DNA from 2 places in the Dictyobacter sp. Z7_2 genome. Region 1 is predicted to be linked to the other one. Evidence: riboswitches for the same ligand, from Rfam matches in the RefSeq annotation. Region 1 holds a riboswitch; the other holds the start of a gene.

The links. Region 1 has a riboswitch for S-adenosylmethionine ahead of metK (methionine adenosyltransferase). Riboswitches for the same ligand answer to the same signal wherever they lie in the genome.
Region 2: another riboswitch for S-adenosylmethionine. It lies ahead of metX (homoserine O-acetyltransferase MetX); the one in region 1 lies ahead of metK (methionine adenosyltransferase).

What each region holds. Positions count from the first base shown of each region.
Region 1 covers NZ_BAAJPE010000002.1:3,740,297-3,751,078, forward strand. Annotated here, with positions in the region: gene AC27N8_RS29220 (HAMP domain-containing sensor histidine kinase) at 1-1,642, opposite strand, end outside; gene AC27N8_RS29225 (anti-sigma factor family protein) at 1,937-2,431, opposite strand; gene AC27N8_RS29230 (RNA polymerase sigma factor) at 2,428-2,964, opposite strand; gene mtnA (S-methyl-5-thioribose-1-phosphate isomerase) at 3,373-4,497, shown strand; gene AC27N8_RS29240 (HD domain-containing protein) at 4,504-5,157, shown strand; gene AC27N8_RS29245 (PfkB family carbohydrate kinase) at 5,230-6,174, shown strand; gene AC27N8_RS29250 (adenosylhomocysteinase) at 6,217-7,485, shown strand; SAM riboswitch class I at 7,768-7,876, shown strand; gene metK (methionine adenosyltransferase) at 8,038-9,285, shown strand; gene AC27N8_RS29260 (TIR domain-containing protein) at 9,405-10,697, opposite strand.
Region 2 covers NZ_BAAJPE010000002.1:1,276,816-1,287,597, reverse strand. Annotated here, with positions in the region: gene AC27N8_RS18815 (acyltransferase family protein) at 1-994, shown strand, start outside; gene AC27N8_RS18810 (thiolase family protein) at 1,088-2,272, shown strand; gene AC27N8_RS18805 (WD40 repeat domain-containing protein) at 2,355-3,905, opposite strand; SAM riboswitch class I at 4,177-4,294, shown strand; T-box leader at 4,378-4,671, shown strand; gene metX (homoserine O-acetyltransferase MetX) at 4,717-5,868, shown strand; gene AC27N8_RS18795 (homocysteine synthase) at 5,917-7,245, shown strand; gene AC27N8_RS18790 (aspartate kinase) at 7,363-8,850, shown strand; gene asd (aspartate-semialdehyde dehydrogenase) at 8,941-10,005, shown strand; gene AC27N8_RS18780 (DUF2207 family protein) at 10,086-10,782, opposite strand, start outside.

The DNA.
Region 1 (10,782 bases):
CGCCAATGGCCTGATCTTGCAAGAGCAATGGTACCGAGATAGCTGAGCAATAGCCGGTCTCCAGGGCCAGGCGCGCCCAATCCTCATGACGCTCCTTGTAGATGGCTGGAATATCTTCACCATAGACTATTTTTTGCTTTTGCTTGGTCATACGGGCCAGGAGCATATCTAGTTCGCGTAGCGCGTGATTGGGAATGCGCGATGGTCGACCGTTATGCGTGGGAAATGCCAGGCTGAAGGTGCCTGGTTTGTTGACATGTGAAATGGCGGTTAGCTTTGTTGTTACCGCCATGGTAATATCGTTATCCGGATCGGTATACACTGCGACTGCGTGTGACTCCTCCGTACTCGGACTCATCACGCCCTCAATGTCGCCGGGCCAATGAGCTACCACCCAGGGAGCGATACTTTCGCGCCCATAGAGCAGTAAGGCTACATGTTTGGCTTTCATGACGTGTCCCATCCGCGAGATAAATTCACCCAGCAATTGTTCCAGATTCAGAGTTGACATCAAGGCATCGTTCATAATCAGCAGATTGCTCATCTGATTGATGAGGGCGTGGCTTTCATTGTAAAGCGATTCATCGAGGAGATGAAATGCCTGTGCCAGCATTGGTAGCTCGTTGTCGCGTGTGATCTCGATGGATTGTCCCGTGTTTTGCGTAACCAGGATCTGCGCGTGCGCCTGTAAGCGTCGTAGGGGACGGATCAACAGGATGCTGGTAAAGAAGGTGTAGAGCATAATGCCTGACGCAATGACGGTTAGACCTATCCCGATGATGAGCAATCCTACACGTCGGTTGAGCCGATAGAGCGGCTCGACTGTAGCCATTGTGAGTTTAGGTGCCTGGGCGGCCATTTGTGGCAAGATCATGGTCTGTGCCTGGAACCAATAGGATTGCGAGTCTGAGACGATAGTTGATGATCCTGGATGACAAATGGTCACGGCTGTCGCCGGGCTGGAGGCCGTTGTGGAGATGCTCAGCAGCGTGGTTGTGTCCAGTAACTGATTGCCGAGGCAGACCACCACTTGAGCGTCTGCATGCTGGCTGAGATCTTGCGCCAGGATACCGTTGATGGGCTGGGCTGCGACCAGCATCCCACTGACTTGCTGATCCTGGGGCGTAAAGATTGGCACCGCTATTGTCATTGTCCATTGATGTGCGATCTGCGCCTGACCTTGAGCCGTTGCTGTTGAGGGAATATCTTGCAGTGTCGTCGCCGACTGTCCATGCTGTACCTGAGCGATAAGCTGGCGGATTGTCGCAGTATTCAGGCTATTGCTACCAGCGACCACCTGACCGCTCTCATTGAAGATAGCCAGCGCCATAAGATGATCATTGATGGCGTATTCATCCAGAAAACTACGCGTTGAGACCTCATCGCGTGGGCCTGTCAGGGCCGCGCTGACACGTTCATCGTGGGCGATAGTGATGACGTTGTTGGTGAGTGTCTGTGTATGTTTCTGGTATGCTTCGTGAATCAGGATAAGATGTGCTTGAGCGCTTTTCTGGGCCTGTAAGGTCGAATAAAGTTTGTATCCACCCCAGGACAAGAGTATAAAGAGCAGCAGACAAAACAAGAGTATCATGGTTGTAATCACGATGAGTTTGCCGCCAAGAGATCGTGCCGTGAGTCGCATACGCCCCTTCCTACCCATGCATAAAAGCAAAGGGAGAACGGGGTGCCAGCTCGTCCTCCCAAATGCCACGCGCCTGCATCTTGCGCGACGCGAAACTCCAGGAGGTGCGCGTGCGAACCCCATGGGGAAAAGGTTGCACGTAATATCTTAGATGTACGCTACAAGCTGCTCGTCGAGGTGGATCTACTTGCCTACGCACACCCCGCCATCCATCCCAGGCCTATGTATTATAACGTATAATCTCACTCAAAGTAAATAGCTCTGAGAAGATTTTGCCTTTTCTTTATAAATACTTTATGTATTGTACTTAACTTTTCTTATGCCATCCCAGCAGTAGCGTCGTGCCTTTGGATAGGAGATCCACTTTATCGTATAAGATGCCCGATAGCGACGCTCCACGTACCAGCGAAAACGAGCAGAATGCCCCGGAAGCGCATTGGTGATCTGCTTCGTACGCGCCATAGGACGACAGCTCTGTCCCTGATATGACGCTCTGGAATAAGTTTTTTTGGATAAACGCACCAGCGTCAGAACCGTTTTCTGATAGTCCCTGCCATGATGCAGATGATATCGGTTGGGAGTCTGGCAGATGGCGCTTTTTCGTTGTGAGGATGGTGGTGTCAGATAGGGAAGCTGGATCAGGAGGGCGTCAAAGCGATAATAATCGGAGAGAACCGCGCTACACTCAACGCAGGTAGCGAGATGCGCTGTTACGCTTTGACGCTCGGGCACTGAGAGCTGATCATCAAGGTATGCACTGAGCAACCCTCTGATCGGCTCACAATTCATCTAGTGCCTCCTCCTTGTTCCAGGACTCGATAATGTTCACGAAATGACTGCCGTGCACGTGAAAGATACATTTTGACACCACTCTCGGCAATATTGAGCGTCCGTGCGATCTCACTATAGGAGAAGCCCTCTTGCGTATAAAGAATCAACGCCGCCCTGTATTGCTGAGGCATCCGACGGAGAGCGGCACGCACCATCTCTGTCGTTCCATATATCTCCTGTGGATCTGCGCTTTCGACATCGGCTGGCTCATGATCCAGATCCTGCCAGGGCAACCAGGCGATCAGCTTGCGACGACGAAGCGCGTCGTAGGCTGTATTGGTCGCAATACGATAGAGCCATGCCGATAATTTGAGATTCGCATCCATTTTAGGCAGTGCGCGAAAAGCTTTTAGAAACGTATCCTGGGTTAAATCGTCAGCTTGCTCGCGATCACCGACCAGGTGATAGACATAGTTATAAATAGGTGTCTTATATTCATCGTAAATTTGTTCGAAAGACCAGGAGTTTTCCTTGGTTTCCACCCGGACCATGCGCTACAATCCCTTCGATAGCTACTGTTTTTTCTTGACCGTTCCATGCAAGAAGTGGCAGTAGCTGTCTCCGAGCCGAGGCGTAAATGGGGATGACATGAGTGATCAGTCATACCTCCAGGCGGGTACGGAAACGCAATTTCCTTCTGTCTAGTGGAACGGACAACTAACGCTATCAGTAACATGATAGAGTAGTCCATGCATACTTGCTGTTGAGTGATGTATCGTTTATCATGGTAGCATACTCGGGTGGATTTCTAGCAATCATTAACTAATATCTTAGTACTATTGGGTGACGAAGGGTAGCTGACGTTACCCCTTCGTTGAATATGGGGCAATTTGCCATCCGCTCTTTTCCCGCTGCGAGAAGTGTATGGGGGAAAAGATTTGTAAGGAGGCCGAATTTTCATGAATGATCAGCGGGTACGAACAATCTGTTGGGAAGCAGGAACGTCTGATAATGCGGATGTATCGATATGCATACTTGATCAGACGCTGTTACCACAAAGGATTGTTTATGCTCATCTTGTCCATGAGCAACAGGTCGCAGATGCAATTATGCAGCTGCAAGTGCGCGGTGCACCCCTGATCGGTGTGACTGCTGCCTTTGGGGTTGCTCTGGCGGTGACACGGCTCTGGCGGGCCGCGCAAGCGCAAGAGGTCACGCTTTCATTGGATGAGGCCATGGCTCAGGTCCAGCAAGTGAGCCAACTCTTGCATGCGACGCGTCCGACGGCGGTGAATCTGTTCTGGGCACTCGATCGAATGCAGCACCGCGCACGAGATGCTGCGTCCCAGGGATTGTCCGTGCCACAGTTTGTGGCTGCCTTACAAGAGGAGGCACAGATGATCGCTGATGAGGATGCCCAGTCTTGTCTACGCATGGGCATGTATGGAGCTGAACTTATTGCTGATGGTGATACACTCTTAACGCACTGCAATGCCGGCGCACTGGCGACAAATGGAATTGGCACCGCACTGGCGCCGATCTATGCCGCTGCCTCCAGTGGCAAGCAGCTCCACGTATTTGTCGATGAGACGCGACCGATTCTCCAGGGGGCACGCTTGACGGCGTGGGAACTCCAACAAGAGCATGTGCCACTTACTTTGATTACCGATAGTATGGCGGGTCACTTTATGCGACAGGGACGTATTCAAGCTATTTTTGTGGGCGCTGACCGTATCGCGCTCAATGGTGATGTGGCGAATAAGATTGGCACGTATAGTTTATCTGTCTTAGCGCATGTGCATCATCTTCCTGTCTACGTGGTTGCACCCTGTTCAACGATTGATCTGACGCTTCCGACTGGTGCGCACATCCCGATTGAGCAAAGAAAGCCAGAAGAAGTCACGACATTTGCGGGAATGATCACTGCTCCTGATGGCATTCACGTCGCGAATCCAGCTTTTGATGTGACGCCTAATTCCTATGTCACTGCCATTATTACCGAAAAAGGGATCGCCCGACCTCCATATAGAGAGACTTTGACCGCTCTCTGTCTGGAAAATTCTATTCCATTGGAAGGTGTGTAGCTTTATATGGTTATTGCAACAGATGTGATGCAAGCGGTTGCTCAGCATGCGGAAGAGGTGATGGGAAGTGAAGGCTTTCTCTACGTATGTGCTGTCGTCGCGAATTGTAAGATGCTGGCGTTAGAGCTAGAAACGCCAGCGGAAGAGAAGGATGAGGAGGCGTCCGTGTCGATTGATACCGACGCTTTAGTCATCGCTGGCTATCTGCATGATATCTCCACCGTAGAACATGGCTTTCAGGATCATCAAATTAAATCTGCCGAGATGGCGGCCGAATTCTTGCAGGGTCTCAAGGTTCCTGAGGAGACGGTTGAGAAGGTGAAGCAGGCGATTTTGACTCATACGACGGTGGTCGATCCCGAGCAGAAGGATGAGCCAATAACGGAGGGACGCATCTTATATGATGCAGATAAGCTTGGTCGCCTGAGCGGTCTGGCGATTGTGACTTCGCTGATCGAGTTTGGCGCTCGCTATCCTAATCGAGCCGTCACCGGTGAGGTCCTGGCTGCCATCTTGCGTCATGTCGAGGAGCGCTTCATTGAGCTCTACCAATCGCTCAACACCGAACCGGCTCGCAACATGTCACGCGAAAAATTTCATCATGCGCTGGCGTTTCTTGATGGCGTAATCGAGCACCTGACCGACGCGACGCCTGTATAGTCTCTATCTGGTGAAACTTTATGAGAAGAAATCTTCTCTCATTCTATGATACAATTTTTATGGAGGCGAACCTTGCCTATTCTTGTTGTGGGCTCAGTGGCCCTGGATACTGTTGAAACTCCTTTTGCTAAGATGGAAGGTGTCTTAGGAGGGGCTGCATCTTATTTCGTTACTGCCGCATCTTTATACGATCGGGTCAATCTGGTCGGGATCGTTGGGAGTGACTTTCCACACGAGCACCTTGATTTCTGGAGTAAACGCTCGGTGGATCTGGCTGGTTTGCAAATCCAGGAGGGAAAGACCTTCCATTGGCATGGGCGCTATCATATGGACATGAATTCTCGCGATACGCTGGATACTCAATTGGGCGTTTTCGCAGATTTTCATCCGGTGGTGCCAGAGGCCTACGCCGATAGTCCACTGGTCTTTCTGGCCAATATTCAACCAGAGTTACAGTTAGAGGTGCTCAAGCAGATGCCACGCGCCAGACTTTCCGTGCTGGATACGATGGAACTGTGGATTGAGACAGCTCGCGCTCCTCTGACTGAGGTGATGAAGCAGGTGGATGTGCTTTTGATGAGCGAAGAGGAGGTCCGTCAGTATACCAATCAGGCGAGTATCCTGGTAGCTGTGCGGCACTTCTTTACACTGGGCATAAAATATGTGGTAGTGAAACTTGGCAGTTATGGTGCTTTGCTCTTTGGTTCAGATGGGACCTATTTTAGTGCTCCATCGTATCCATTGGAAGAAGTAGCCGATCCCACTGGAGCTGGCGACTCCTTCGGTGGTGGGTTCCTGGGATACCTGTCGACTGTACAGCCTGATGCATCCGGGCGCTACTCGGTTGATGATCTGAAGCGTGCGGTCGTGCATGGCAATATCCTGGGTTCTTTCGCCTGTACCGACTTTGGTATCACTGGTCTGTCCTCACTGACGATACAGGATATCTCTACGCGCTATAATGAGCTGGTTGGCTATTCCCATTTTGATCCCAACTGGACTTCTGCGCGAGCATAGTCTGTTTTATATCCATTAGATGGAAGGAATGTAATAAATTCAATGACAACAACAACGAGCGGAGACGTCAAAGACCTCTCCCTGGCTCCTCGCGGTAAAGACCGTATCGAGTGGGCTGCTAAAGAAATGCCTGTGCTACGCCTGATTCGCGAGCGCTTTGAGAAGGAACTGCCTCTCAAAGGTATTCGTATGTCTGGCTGCTTGCATATTACGACTGAGACGGCTAATCTGGCTATCACCTTGAAAGCCGGCGGAGCTGATCTGGTGCTGTGCGCCTCCAATCCTCTGTCAACTCAGGATGATGTGGCTGCTGCTCTGGTGAGCGAGTATGGGATTCCTACCTACGCTATCAAAGGCGAGGATGAGCAGACCTACTACAATCACATCAATGCAGTGCTGGATCACAATCCTCAGATGACTATGGATGATGGCTGTGATCTCGTTTCAACCATCCATACGACCCGTAAAGACCTCATCCCTGGCATCATTGGTGGCATGGAAGAGACCACAACCGGCGTCATTCGTCTGCACAGTATGGAGAAGCAGAAGGTCTTGCAATTCCCTGTTCTGGCTGTCAATGATTCCGATACCAAGCACATGTTTGACAACCGCTATGGTACAGGCCAGAGCACTCTGGACGCCATCATTCGCTCCACCAACATCTTGATTGCTGGTCGCACAGTGGTCGTCTTCGGCTATGGCTGGTGTGGTCGTGGCGTTGCCTCACGTGCCAATGGTCATGGCGCGAACGTAATCGTCTGTGAGGTCGATCCTACACGTGCTCTGGAAGCTCTCATGGATGGCTATCGCGTCATGCCTGGTATCGAAGCAGCAGCTGTCGGAGATATCTTTATCTCAGTGACGGGCGACCTGCACGTGATCGATCAGGCTTTGATGGAAAAGATGAAAGATGGCGCTTTGATCGCCAATTCAGGCCACTTCAATGATGAGATCAACATCCCTGCATTGGAGAAGCTGGCAGTCAACAAGCGCCGTGTCCGCGACTTTGTCGACGAGTACACGTATGCCGATGGACGTAAGGTCCACCTGCTGGCCGAGGGTCGTCTGGTGAACCTCTCAGCCGCTGAGGGACATCCTGCCAGCGTGATGGACATGAGCTTTGCGAACCAGGCTCTGGGCTCTGAGTACATGCTTGAGCATGCCAAAGAGTTAGAGCCTCATGTGTACACGCTCCCAGCTGAGATGGACAAAGAGATCGCTCGCCTGAAGTTGCATGCCATGGGTGTCAAAATTGATACCCTGACCCCTGAACAGGAGAAGTATCTCAATTCCTGGGAATCGGGAACCTAAGCCACTATCTTGATCTGTGCTGGAAGCGACCAGAGTTGTGTATAGATTGCCAATGCTGATCGCTTCCAGCTACACCTGCTCCAGGCTCCATGGTGCTCTTTCTCGGATATATGTTATACCTGTCCACCAAATGTTCAATTGGACCATGCGTTGTGCACGCATTATCTCTTTCACATCAATCTCTTATTGACATTTGTCTTAACTATAGCGTACAATCTAGAGAGATTACAGGTAGTTCTACACTATCTGGCACATGGACAACTGAATACATGAGTGTAATCACTCTCATCAAGAGAGGTGGAGGGAAACGGCCCGATGAAGCCCGGCAACCCGCTGTCCAGACAGGACGGGTGCCAATTCCGGCGGTGCATGCTATGCCGCAAGATGAGGGGACTGTGCAAGATGTACAACCCCTGCAAAGAGGGGTTTTTTTGTGCCTGAAAATCCCATATCTAACTCTTTACGCCTTCAGCATAGATAAAAATGAACCGCGCAGATCACTATAAATCCTATAAAAAGTATTTGTGAAAGGAAAGGCCCATGACAAGTTTCATGCGCAGCCCAAAAACGTTCTTTACCAGTGAATCCGTGACAGAAGGTCATCCCGATAAGTTATGCGATCAGATCTCTGATGCCATTCTGGATGCTATTTTGTCACAAGATCCGGTTGCTCGCGTCGCTTGTGAGACCGCTACGACCACGGGCCTGGTGCTGGTGGCAGGTGAGATCACAACTGAGGCCTGGATCGATATGGCGGCGGTGGTCCGTAAAACGATCGAGCAAGTTGGTTATGTCAATGCGGATTATGGCTTTGACTATCGCACCTGCGGCGTCACGACCTCTATTGGTAAACAGTCGCCCGACATCGATCTCGGAGTCAGCACCTCGCTGGAGTCCCGCGGTGGGCGATCCCAGCAGCTTAGCGACGATGAACTGGAGCTGATCGGCGCTGGCGACCAGGGTATGATGATCGGTTTTGCCTGTAACGAGACTCCCGAATTGATGCCGATGCCTATCAGTCTGGCTCATAAGTTGACCCGGCAACTCTCAACGGTTCGCCGCTCCTCATGGAGTGGGAAGGGGCCAATGACGTATCTGCGCCCAGATGGTAAGGCTCAGGTGACTGTACAGTATGAGAATGGCGTCCCGGTTCGTGTTGATACGATTGTCGTTTCGACTCAGCACGCCGACTATGTCGATCGCGAGCAGATTCGTCAGGATGTGATTGAGCATATTATCAAACCAGTCATTCCCGCTGAATTGTTGGATAGCGAGACCAAGATCTTTGTTAATCCTACTGGTCGCTTTGTGCTGGGTGGCCCCATGGGAGACGCTGGCCTGACCGGTCGTAAGATTATCGTCGATACCTATGGCGGCATGGCTCGCCATGGTGGCGGTGCCTTCAGCGGCAAAGATCCGACCAAAGTTGACCGTTCAGCGGCTTACGCAGCCCGCCATATCGCGAAGAACATCGTGGCTGCCGGACTGGCGGATCGCGTTGAGTTGCAGATCGCTTATGCCATCGGCGTAGCGCGTCCGCTCTCCCTCTTTGTCGAGACCTTTGGCACTGGCAAAGTCGCCGACGAAGAGATCATTCGTCTGATCAACGAGCACTTTGACCTCCGGCCCGCCGGGATCATCCAGGCTCTCGACCTGCGCCGACCGATCTATCAGCCCACAGCTGCCTTTGGTCACTTCGGACGCACGGATGTCGATCTGCCCTGGGAAGCCCTCGACAAAGTACCGATGCTCCGTAAGGGCGTTGGTGCCAATGTGCAGAGCGGCGAAGCTGTCTCATAAGAAATTTGCTCTTGTAAAAGCCCCTGTGACTATCCATTGGGATAACCACAGGGGCTTTACTTTTTGCTCCTACTTATTAGTATATAGCACCATTCTGTGTAAGAGTGGCGCCCTGCGATCTATGGTTCCCAAAGTTTTAAGTTCTGAAAGAGTGCGACTGTTACTCCCTTTAGATCTGGATCGGCGTTTACACCAGTTCCGATAGTGCCTCCTGGATATGTATCATCACTGATTGTTGGAAGTTGAATGCCATTGATCCAAAATTGGAAGGAGTCGTTGACGATCATCACAGCCAACGTATTCTTTGCCTTTACTCCTCGACGGATAGCCGAAGAAAAAGGAGAGCCTGTTGTCAGTCTTTGATCGCTTCCACCTCCACTTTTATTGTGCCTTGTGATGATGTATGTGCCATCGATAGAAATATCAAAGGCATAATAGTTGTCGTTGAGTACCCGACAGACGAGTCCTGCTTGATGACCTTGAAGAATAGTTACATCGAGAACAAAAGCTAAATCAGTAAAATAATGCCCATTTCCATAGATACAATCATCAGACCCCTCACCTGTCTCTTGATAACCATTCGGAGGATAAGTACAATTTGAGTCCCCTGCCCAGTCTGAATGGTCCGTCGGTGGAGAAACACCGGCAACCAGATGCCAGGTTGATGGAATTTTTGGCCCCGCTGAGCTTATCGATGCGGTTGGGGTTTGTTGTGATGATGTGTTTGTATGATTGGCTGTTGCTCTCGATGTGATGAAATCATTTATTGCCAAACTACCAGGTACTATTAGTATAAGTATGAGTGCGACTATGATCGCAATCTGCGTAGGTGTTTTGATTCTCTGTCTTTCTGGCCCAGGGAGCGCGTTTGAGTATGCTTGTACCATGTTGGACGACTGTTTTGTTTCCGTATATTTGCTATGTGTGTGTTGACTTTCTTTATTCTGAGCAGAGTTCGGTATGTTTAATAGGTTGACCACACGATGAATCCCCTGGACAACATTATCAAGTGCGTGATCCTGGTCTGCCCAAAGTGTGATCGCTTGAGTATTTTTCGGAAGAACGCTGAGATGTGCAATAGGGGTGCTTTGCCAGGATACAGGACGAAACAGAATCGGGATAATACTGATCTCCTCTTTTTGGTCTGGCTGCGTTATTTCTTGCATGATCTTATAGCAGTCATCTGATCTGAAAAAATCCGGGCTGATAAGCAAGAGGACGATCTGAGCGTTATGAAGATGCGTGTTAATCTCATCTTGTGATGATTTTCCAGGAATAATCTCATCGATTGACCAGATAGAAATAATCTTCTCTCGTTCTAGTGGTGCAAGGTGTGCTTCTAACTTGTGAAATAATATGATGTCTTCAGGATTAGGATCATAGCAGCAAAATATTTCTATAGTTCTACCCACTTGTGAACCTCATCTTATGTCTAATATGACAATCCGATTTTATATTTAAGAGATATTATAGCATTTTTATTATGATTTTTCCTTA
Region 2 (10,782 bases), 2.5 Mb from region 1:
TATTATCCCTGGCTATTATGTCGCGCTCTTTGTGATTGTGCTTCTTTTTGAGAATCAATATTTACAGCCGGAGCGTTGGAAACAGCTCTTTCTGTTTCTGGTATTTTTTATGGACTCATCGCACTCTACTTTTCGTCAGTTAAATGGGCCATTTTGGACTTTAGCGATTGAGTGGCAGTTCTATATGCTTTTACCTTTGATTACATTAGGCTTTTTATGGGTAGCGAAGCGGCTTCCTGACGATCCTTTGAGACGATTATATACAATGATTGGTTGTTGTGTGGTGCTGATTATTTGGGGATTGATGTTACGCTTTGTCGGTGATTATTTTTCTTCCCATCAGTCGCCTTCTCAGATACTCAGTATTGCTCTGATCTTTTTGTATGGCGTTCAGGGTAAATATATTGAAAATTTCGCCATTGGTATGATCATTTGTCTCTGTTATACGTATGCTTTTCATCCGCTGCATGGAATGGCTTTGCGTCGCAAGATGGAGCAGATGAGCCTCTGGCTGGGTGCAGCGGGAATTTTATTATTGCTATTTACTGCGATCTGGCACTTCAACGTGACCGTCTCGAAACTCCATATATTCAATTTTATGAATATTTTGACGCCATCATTTAACGTGTTAAATGAAATGGTTATTGCTTTGGGATATGGGTCGTGTATGACCGCTATTCTCTTTGGCCCACGACTATTGCAGAACGTCTTTGCGTGGAAGCCATTGTGTAGTATTGGTCTGGTTTCTTATGGGCTCTATATGTGGCATCTTCCATTACTTACTTACTTTACGGAAACGATATTGCCTTACTTATCTGCCCACGGTATTCATTTTGGTCCGCATGCTACTTACTTGCTAGATTGGGTCTGGCTGGCGGTGGTTGCGGGGTCGGTTGCGCTGGCTTCCTATCTACTCATTGAAAAACAGTGGTTACAATTGGGCAATACTTATCTGCAATCACGTTCCCAGAAACTTCAGGGACAGACAAGTTAGGATGGATATATAATAAATGCATAGATATTGTCGATCAATTTTGTACTTTAAATGATGGACAGTAGTTGCAAAAAGCTCTGAGGAGGACTGGTGATGACACAAGGAAATACACAGCGAGAAGCGGTCATTGTTGCCGCTCTACGTACACCTGTTGGTCGTCGTGGTGGTCAGTTGCAGAACTGGCATCCAGTTGATTTACTTGCCTATGTATTCTCAGCGTTAGTAGAGCGTACTGGTTTAGATCCTGTCCTAATCGACGATGTCATCGTGGGCTGTGTCAGTCAGGTTGGTGAGCAGAGCCAGAATATTGCTCGCAATGCTGTGCTGGCTGCTGGTTTTCCAGAGACGGTGCCAGGTACAACGGTAGATCGTCAATGCGGCTCCAGCCAGCAAGCGATGCATTTCGCTGCGCAGGGAGTGATCAGTGGAGCTTATGATATCGTAATTGCTGGTGGTGTGGAGTCGATGACACGTGTTCCAATGGGATCAAACGTTCAGGGGGTAGCATCTCCCTTTGGTTCACGGATGGAGCAGCGTTATCAAGGACACCAGATTCATCAGGGATTAGGGGCAGAGATGATTGCTCAAAAGTGGGAGTTATCCCGTCGCGAACTGGATACTTTCAGCCTGGAGAGTCATCGTCGTGCTGCCTATGCCACCACTGAAGGTCGTTTTACCTCTCAAATTGTTCCAATACCTGTCGTCCAAGCAGATGGTACAACCTATCTATTTAATCAGGATGAAGGTATTCGGGTGGATTCAACTCTGGAGAAGTTATCTTCTTTGAAGACGGTCTTTAAAACTGATGGTGTGATCACCGCTGGCAATTCATCGCAGATTAGTGATGGAGCGGCTGCCACTTTGATTATGGAACGAGCTACTGCTGAACGTCTGGGACTGAGACCTCGTGCACGGTTTGTCTCATTTGCTCTGGCGGGCGCTGATCCTGTTATGATGTTGACGGCACCTATTCCTGCGACGAATAAAGTGTTAGCACGGGCTGGATTAAACCTGGACGATATCGATCTAATTGAGATCAATGAGGCTTTTGCCAGTGTGGTGTTAGCCTGGCAGCATGATACGCAGGCTGATCTACAGAAAGTTAACGTCAATGGTGGAGCGATCGCTCTGGGTCATCCGCTAGGAGCCTCAGGCACACGGCTGGCAACCGTTTTGCTGCATGAACTTGAGCGTTCGGGAGGCCGCTATGGCTTACAAACAATGTGTGAAGGTGGAGGGATGGCGAATGCTATGATTATTGAGCGCCTGAATGGATAGTTGATTTGCTTATAGTCATTTCTGCTTGTTCACAATGAAGAGGATGTGCCGCGACGGAACAACAGCGTTCCGTCGTTTTTTGCTAATGTAGAGGTGTGTTCCAGATTGCTATTGTGTAATGTAGCTGTGAGGCCTTATCGTTGTATGTATTTGAGATAGCTATATGGGAGTTATCTGGTGACCATTTGATTGCTTGTATACTGGTCGATGAGCTATTTGTTATGCCCGATGACTGATTGAAGATCATTACATCTGTGCCTGTCAGCGCATTCCAAATATGCACCTCATTATTTTTAAATGTACTGGCCAGATATTTTCCATCTGGTGACCAGATAATAAGATGTTTTGATGCGCTCCTGTCGCTCTCATGCTTTGCTACTTTACGGCCAGTACTGATCTCCCACACATCGATAGTACCTCCATTTTCTTCCTGTGTGGCCATATAGTGTCCGTCTGGTGAGAAGCTAACCTCTGGTGTATTAAGAGATTGGAATACCGGTGTAGTCATGATTTGTCTGGAGGCAGATACATCCCAGATTGCAGTACTATAGGTGCTATGGGGTGGTAAAGCATCACTATTCTGTCCTGTCACAACCATATAATGGCTATCGGCTGACCATCTTACAGGTGCGCCGTCGATAATTGGCAATGCAAGGGCGTTATCTACTGTGATTGTGCCGTTATCGTTGCCCAGCACATAGAGAGAATCGTTGTCCAACGCTGCTATATGTTGTGTGTTGGGAGAAAATGTCAGGTTGGATATGGTTGGACTGACAAGCCCAACGCTGATACGTGCCTTTTTAGTAAGATCCCATATCTCTGCATGACCGCTCGCTGTACTTACAGCAAGTTCTTTTCCATTCACAGACCAGGTAGCATAAGTGAAGGGTATATACGTATCATTTAATCTGAAAGGTGGTTGATTACTATCGGCTTGCCAGATAACCAGGCTGCCATCATTATCGAGCGTTGCCATCTGTGTATTGTCTGTGGACCACCAACTTTTCGATGGCATAAAAAATGCTCTCTCTATTGCTTTTTGTTCCTGATGCGCTTGTTGCCCATGATAGGTATAGCGAAAGAGTAATTTTCCTGTCAGGATATCCCAGATAAAAAGATTGGCCTTTAAATAAGTATGCATGTTGTAACCTGTGCTAAGCAGATAGTTGTTATCAGGTGATAACTCTAGTATTTGCATCTCATCTGTTTGTTGATTGAGTGTATCGTTGATCGCGGTATAATGTGTAATTTTGTGTGTATTAAGGTTATAGCGGCGGATATCTTCAATAGTGTTTCCTGTGAATGAGATTTGCGTGCTATCAGGTTTCCAGTTAAGTGTGTCGGTAAACTGACCTGTAGCTGTGAATGTCCAAAGGGGCTTTCCCGCAGTAGTCGGTGTGGATATGCTTTGCAGGTAGCTGATAAGCCCCATTGTACTGGCCGCCAGGATAACACCGACCGCGATGATTGTTAGTATCAGGCGTAAATACCTGCGTCGTTGCGCTTGCTGATATGGATTGGGGGCGGGACGTATTGAAGTGATCTCAATCATTGAATATTCATCTTCATCTGTGCGTTCCCCTTTAAATAAAACTAGTTGTTGTTTAATGTCTCGTTTATGATCGCTTTCCATGCGCTTCCTCTTTACTATCTATACATTTGCCTGCATACTCTATGACGTATAATGTAGTATAAAAAGAATAATTTGTACAGATGCATATCCTGAGCTTGCTATCTGCATAAAATAAGGGTCATTTTCGATTGGGAATATCGATATGTGTACTTTGTACACTCGATTATAAGGATTGTGCCCTTGACAGTCTTTCATCTCCTTGGGTATACTACTCACTAACGTAAAGATGAAAATTTCACAACAGCATAAGAACATATTGCAGTAATAACTGCTCTCATCAAGAGAGGTGGAGGGATACGGCCCTGTGAAGCCCGGCAACCCGCTTTGCAATGTTGCAAGCAGGGTGCCAATTCCGGTAGAACATATGATTGTGTTCTGCAAGATGAGGGGAACAGCGATGTAGCAGCCCCCCGCGAGGGGCTTTTTTGTTACCTGTTTCCTGGAATCTCGTGTACCTTACAAGCTAGATCAAACAAATGCGTTGAAGAGGAAGAGTAAATGTGATGGGCGGTTACAGAGAGTTGACAGCGATGAGATGTCAGCACCGTACCGGCATTGAATATGGCCTCTGAGTTGCAGGTTGAACGCTGATAGCAATATGAGTGAGTAGACCGTGCCGTGAGCTTCGTTACAGCTGTAGTGTTATCAACGTTTGGAGCATCCATGGATGGATCAAGTGAAGATGATAACACTCGTAAAGGTTGGTGCTGTGAGGCATCGACAAACCAGGGTGGTACCGCGAAGACGTTTACCCCTCGCCCCTGTAGGGTGAGGGTTTTTTTGTTCCCTTTTTCCAGGAAGGAGTCTAACGATGGTGGCGCAGTTGGAGTACGGTAATCGAGTAAAAGTGCAGGTACAACCAGAAAATAGCGTTTTAACTTTCTCTTTTGATCAGCTTTTATTGCAGCGCGGTGGATATCTCGGTCCCGTGACTGTGGCGTATGAGACATGGGGTAAGCTGAATGCCACTGGCGACAATGCGATCTTGATCACGCATGCCCTGACAGGAAACTCTCATGCTCATGACGTGGAAGATCCTGAAAATTCAAAGGCAGCCTGGTGGAATCCGTTGATTGGACCGGGGAAATATTTTGATACTTCACGCTACTTTGTGATCTGTTCAAATGTCATTGGTGGGTGTGCGGGTAGTACAGGACCTTCCTCGACCAATCCAGCAACGGGACGGCCCTATGGCATGCGCTTCCCGGTGATCACCATTCGGGATATGGTGAATGCTCAGCGCAGGCTGATCGAGCATCTCGGGGTCCGGCATCTGGCGATGGTTGCGGGCGGCTCTATCGGAGGGCAGCAGGCTCTGGAATGGTCTGTTACCTATCCTGATCTCGTTGAGAAAGTGGTTGTGGTCGCTGCTTCTGCCGCTGTTTCTGCACAGGCGATTGCTTTTGATGAAGTGGCTCGCCAGTCGATTATGGCTGATACTGCCTGGCTGTGTGGCGATTATCTGCCCGGCCAGGGACCCAGTACTGGCCTATCGATTGCACGCATGCTGGCCATGATTACGTATCAGAGCGAGGAGTCCATGGAGATGCGTTTCGGACGTCAGCGAGTGGTGCGTGAGCCTGCTGTTGCTCCGACGTTCTCGCCGATACTTGGTGAGCGTTTTGATGTTGAAAACTACCTGTACTACCAGGGGAACCAATTGTCTCAACGCTTTGATGCCAATAGCTATCTCTACATCAGTCGAGCCATGGATCTTTATGATGTCAGTGACGGTTATAGTTCATTAGAGAGTGCTTTACAGCGTATTAGCAGTCAGGTGTTGTTTGTGGGGATTCGCTCAGACTTTCTGTTTCCTGCTGCACATGTGCGCTGGTTGGCTGAGAAAGTCCAGTCGCTTGGTGGTGATGCACGCTATATCGAGCTAGACTCACCGCATGGTCATGATGCTTTCTTGAAAGAATGGTCACAATTGACCGAAGCTTTTCAGCAATTTTCGTTCTAATACTTTTTTACGTTTTCATCTGTTCTAGTCCTAGAAGGAGAAACTCTCATGGCGTTGAATGGTAATCGTAGTTATGGATTTGAGACGTTGTCTTTGCATGCTGGACAAGAGACCGCTGATAGTGCCACCGGTGCGCGTGCCGTTCCTATCTATCAGACAAGTTCTTATGTGTTTGATAGTCCGGAACATGCCGCTGACCTCTTTGCTCTGAAGCAATTTGGCAACATTTATACCCGCATCATGAATCCTACACAGGATGCTTTTGAGCGTCGCATTGCGGCTCTTGAAGGTGGGGTGGGTGCTTTAGCCACCGCTTCTGGCCAATCTGCGGAAACCCTGGCAATCTTAAACATTGCCGGTGCTGGTGATGAAATCGTATCCTCATCGAGCCTGTACGGTGGAACTTATAATCTCTTCCATTATACCTTTGAGAAATTGGGCATCAAGGTCCGTTTTGTTGACGGACGTGATCCTGAGAATTTTCGCGCTGCTATCAATGAGCGCACCAAAGCTATCTATGCTGAAACTGTTGGCAATCCGCGCCTGGATACGCTCGATATTCGAGCCGTTGCCGATGTGGCTCATGAAAATGGCCTGCCTCTGATTGTGGATAATACTATTCCCACACCTTACCTGATTCAGCCGTTTAAGCATGGAGCAGATATTGTTGTCCATTCGGCGACAAAATTCATTGGTGGACATGGAACCTCAATTGGTGGTGTGATTGTGGATAGCGGTAAATTTGATTGGGCTGCCAGTGGTCGTTTCCCAGGATTGGTTGAGCCAGATCCATCGTACCATGGAGTACGCTATGTCGAGGCGGTAGGTCCTCTGGCCTATATTATCAAGGCTCGCGTGCAATTACTACGTGATCTGGGAGCTGCTACGACACCATTTAACTCCTGGCTGTTCCTACAAGGTTTGGAAACGTTGCCACTGCGTCTTGAGCGTCATAGTCAGAACGCACTGCGTATCGCCGAGTTCTTGGAGCAACATCCAGCGGTAAGTTGGGTAACCTATCCTGGTTTGAAGAGCCATCCGCAGCACGATCTGGCAATCAAGTACTTTTCACATGGTGGTTTTGGTGCTATTCTGGGCTTTGGTATCAAAGGGGGCTTAGAAGCTGGGAAGCAATTGATTCGTCACATCGAGCTTTTCTCCCATCTGGCCAATATTGGAGATGCGAAGTCTTTGATTATTCATCCTGCCAGCACAACGCATGCTCAATTGACTCCAGAGGAACAGGTTGAGACCGGTGTGACACCGGATTTCATTCGTCTTTCAATTGGCCTGGAGACGGTCGAGGATTTGATCGATGATCTCGATCAGGCTTTGAAGGCGGCAATTGCTGATGTTGGTGTCGCTTCGAATGCATAAAATGCATAGATAAGAAGAGTTGTTGCGGGGCATGTATCCCTTTCTGGCTGGCCAGCGTCTCTGAAATGAGATGGAACACATGCCCCTGGGTCGTGTTAGGAATGTTGGAAGTTTATTATGGAACGATCTGTTTGTGTCCTGAAATTTGGTGGAACGTCGGTTGGAAGCGGAGAGCGTATACGTCGTGTAGCGTCGATTATTGCTGATACTCTCAACGATACAACCTTACCTTTTCCTGTTGTCGTAGTTTCAGCGATGTCCGGTGTCACTGATCAACTACTGCGCATCGCTCGCGCTGCTTGCTCTGGGGATACCGATGCTTGTGAGCAGGAGTTAGCTTCATTGCGCCAGAAACATCTGGATGCGATTGAGAAGGTTATCCATGATGGTGAGGAGCGTGTCCTATTACGTCAGATGATCGAAGACGCGCTGGAGCATGTCGCGCGGGACGTGCAAACGTTGCGTGAAGCGGCTGTCCTGGGCGATATGGTTCATTTGCACACTGCAACTGTCGCGTCTTGGGGTGAGCGTCTCTCGATCTTATTGGTCGCTGCGGCTACGCGTGAACGTGGCGTGCAGGCGCAGCCAGTACGCAAAGAAGTGATTATCACCAGTCATCCCTCCCACGATCCCGCTCAGCCGTTTGGAGTGGTTGAGGGCGCGGAACCGTTGATGGAGGAGACAAGAAGTAATGCGCATGCATTGATTTATCCTCTTGTTCAGCAAGGAATTGTGCCGATCGCGGCAGGTTTTATGGGGCGTACAATTACTGGTTTTGTTACGACGCTTGGGCGGAATGGGTCAGACTATTCGGCGACGGTGATCGGAGCTGCTCTCGATTGCGTTGAAGTATCTATTTATACGGACGTCGATGGCGTTTTGTCTGCTGATCCACGTCATGTTGCCAATACACGCTTATTAACTCGTTTGTCATATGCGGAAGCTGCACGCCTCTCCTGGTTTGGCGCAAAAGTATTGCATCCGCGGACGCTGATCCCGATCGCACCACGTAACATCCCCGTGCGCGTGCGAAACTCATTCCGTCCCCACATTCGTGGCACAATTATTGGGCCGGTGGGGCATATGCCAAGTGGGGCGGGGGCTATCACCACGCGTCGTAATCTCGCTCTGATAACGGTGGAAAGCACAGATCTCTTCGGCGCTCCAGAAAATGCCGGACAGGTCTTTGCATTGGCTGCGAAGGCAGGTGCAGCGCCAGTTGCTATTTGTTCTTCGTCTGGTCATCACCTATCTTTTGTCGTTGACGAGAAGGCTGTCGACTCTGTCGTAGCATTGTTGCAGCATGATATGGATACCACTCTGTGGACCGTCGGTCAGAGACGAGGTCTGGCAGCCTGTGCCTGCATCGGATCGGGCTTCACCAGTGATCCCATGAGCGCGGCACGCGCAATTACAGCACTGGCCAGTGAGCGTATTCCAGTTATCTCTCAGGGAGCTTCTGAGCAGGGGATTACACTGATTGTGGAGGACCGGTCCAGTGAGCGAGCGCTCCGTTGCTTGCACCGAGATCTGATTGCTCCCGTTATCCCGCTTGTACGGCATCCCGTGAGTGTGAAAGAGGCACGCCACAAGGCTTTAATATAATTGATCCAACAGACACAGCATGGAACTTGTAGGGACGGGCACATATATGTATGCATGCCTGTCCCCTTTAGTATGAGAGCGAAAGAGCATATGGAACAGCGAAGAATCCCGGTTGCAGTCCTGGGCGCAACAGGCATGGTTGGTCAGCGTTTTATAGAATTATTGCAGGGACATCCCTGGTTTGAATTGGTGGGGCTTGGTGCCTCTGACAAGCATAATGGACGTCCCTATGCGGAAGCGACGAGTTGGCGTCTGACAGGAAGCGATATGCCTGCTGTTGCGGCACAACTACCAGTGGTGGCCTGTCGACCAGACGCGTTGCCAGATGTAAAGATTGTTTTTTCTGCCCTCCCAGGCGATATTGCGGGCGAGATCGAACAGGCTTTTGCGCAGGCGGGCGTGGCCGTCTTTAGTAATGCAAAAAATTATCGTATGGAAGCAGATGTTCCGCTCTTGATTCCTGAGGTGAATGCGAACCATATCGCTGCTATTGCACAGCAGCGCAAGCAGCGTGGCTGGTCTGGCTTTATCGTGACCAATGCCAACTGTGCAGCCACTCCCCTGGTGATGGCTCTGAAGCCTCTCCAGAAGTCCTTTGGCGTCAGCAAGGTTCTTGTGACAACCATGCAATCGATCTCAGGTGCGGGCTATCCCGGCCTGCCATCCTATGATATTCTGGACAATGCTATTCCTTATATCGGTGGCGAAGAGGAGAAGGTTGAGACCGAGACTCTGAAGATGCTGGGCGATTGGCAGGAGGGACGTGGTTTTATCGATGCTCCTATGGTTGTAAGCGCTCACTGCAATCGTGTGGCGACACGGGAAGCGCATCTAGAATGTGCCAGTGTGCAGTTGGACCGCTCCGCGAGCCCGGACGAGATCATTGCGGCCTGGGAGAATTATGCTCCCGAGTCACAACTGGCACAACTGCCGAGTGCGCCAGAACATCCACTGGTCTATCGTCAAGAGATCGATCGCCCACAGACGTTGCGGGATCGCGAGGCTGGACATGGTATGACCGTTACTCTCGGACGCTTGCGTCCTTGTCCACTCTTTAGCTATAAGTTTGTGATGCTGGGTCATAATACTATTCGTGGTGCGGCGGGTGGCTCCGTACTGAACGCTGAGTGGTGCGTGAGTAAAGGACTCCTGTAGTTCTTCTTTGTCATAGGTTCAATCATTATCACCCTCCTATCTTTTCAGCAAAGGATAGAAGGGTGATAATGATTGATGGCTTAACCTGCTCCGCTACCACCACCGCCAGCGGCCCCGCCGCCGAATCCACCTCCGCTGAAGCCACCACCTGCTGTGAACGTGCTGTTTCCACTGGTGACATTGTTTTGAGGATGTGTGATGGCCAGCATCGTCATCATTGCTGTCATATTCGCTGGATTCGGCGCTTGTTGGCGATAATCGGTATGAGCAACGCTTAAGAACCAGGATGGTAAGGTGGTAATGCCTTGATTCTGGAAATGTTGAACCCAACTATCTCCGTAACCAAAACTGGTAGCATAAGGTAGGCCGTTCATGAAGACAGCCTGCGTGTTTGCTTCATTGTGACCTCCCCATGTAATAGTGCGCAAATATCTATTAAAGGCTTGCCAATTTTCTGCTGCTTGTTTTCCTTTTAATGACAGGAGGCTGCAAGATGCACGTTGGAACATTGCGATGATGGCAGCTAGTAGCAAGCCGAGTGGTAGGAAACCAATGGGCCAGATGTAGAGCATCCTTCCTATAAAGAAGCCGATCACTGATCCAAAGACACCCACCACGATCAGACCCAGAATGATCTTGCTGAGACGGTCACGTAGCGGTTCATACTGCTCATTTAAAAAGCCACGTTCCAGGAGTTCCTGCTGCACTGGCGCATCAAAATGGAGGGGATGGCTGGCGTAGTGCTCTAAAACGTCTGAAAACGGTACCGATGCTGGT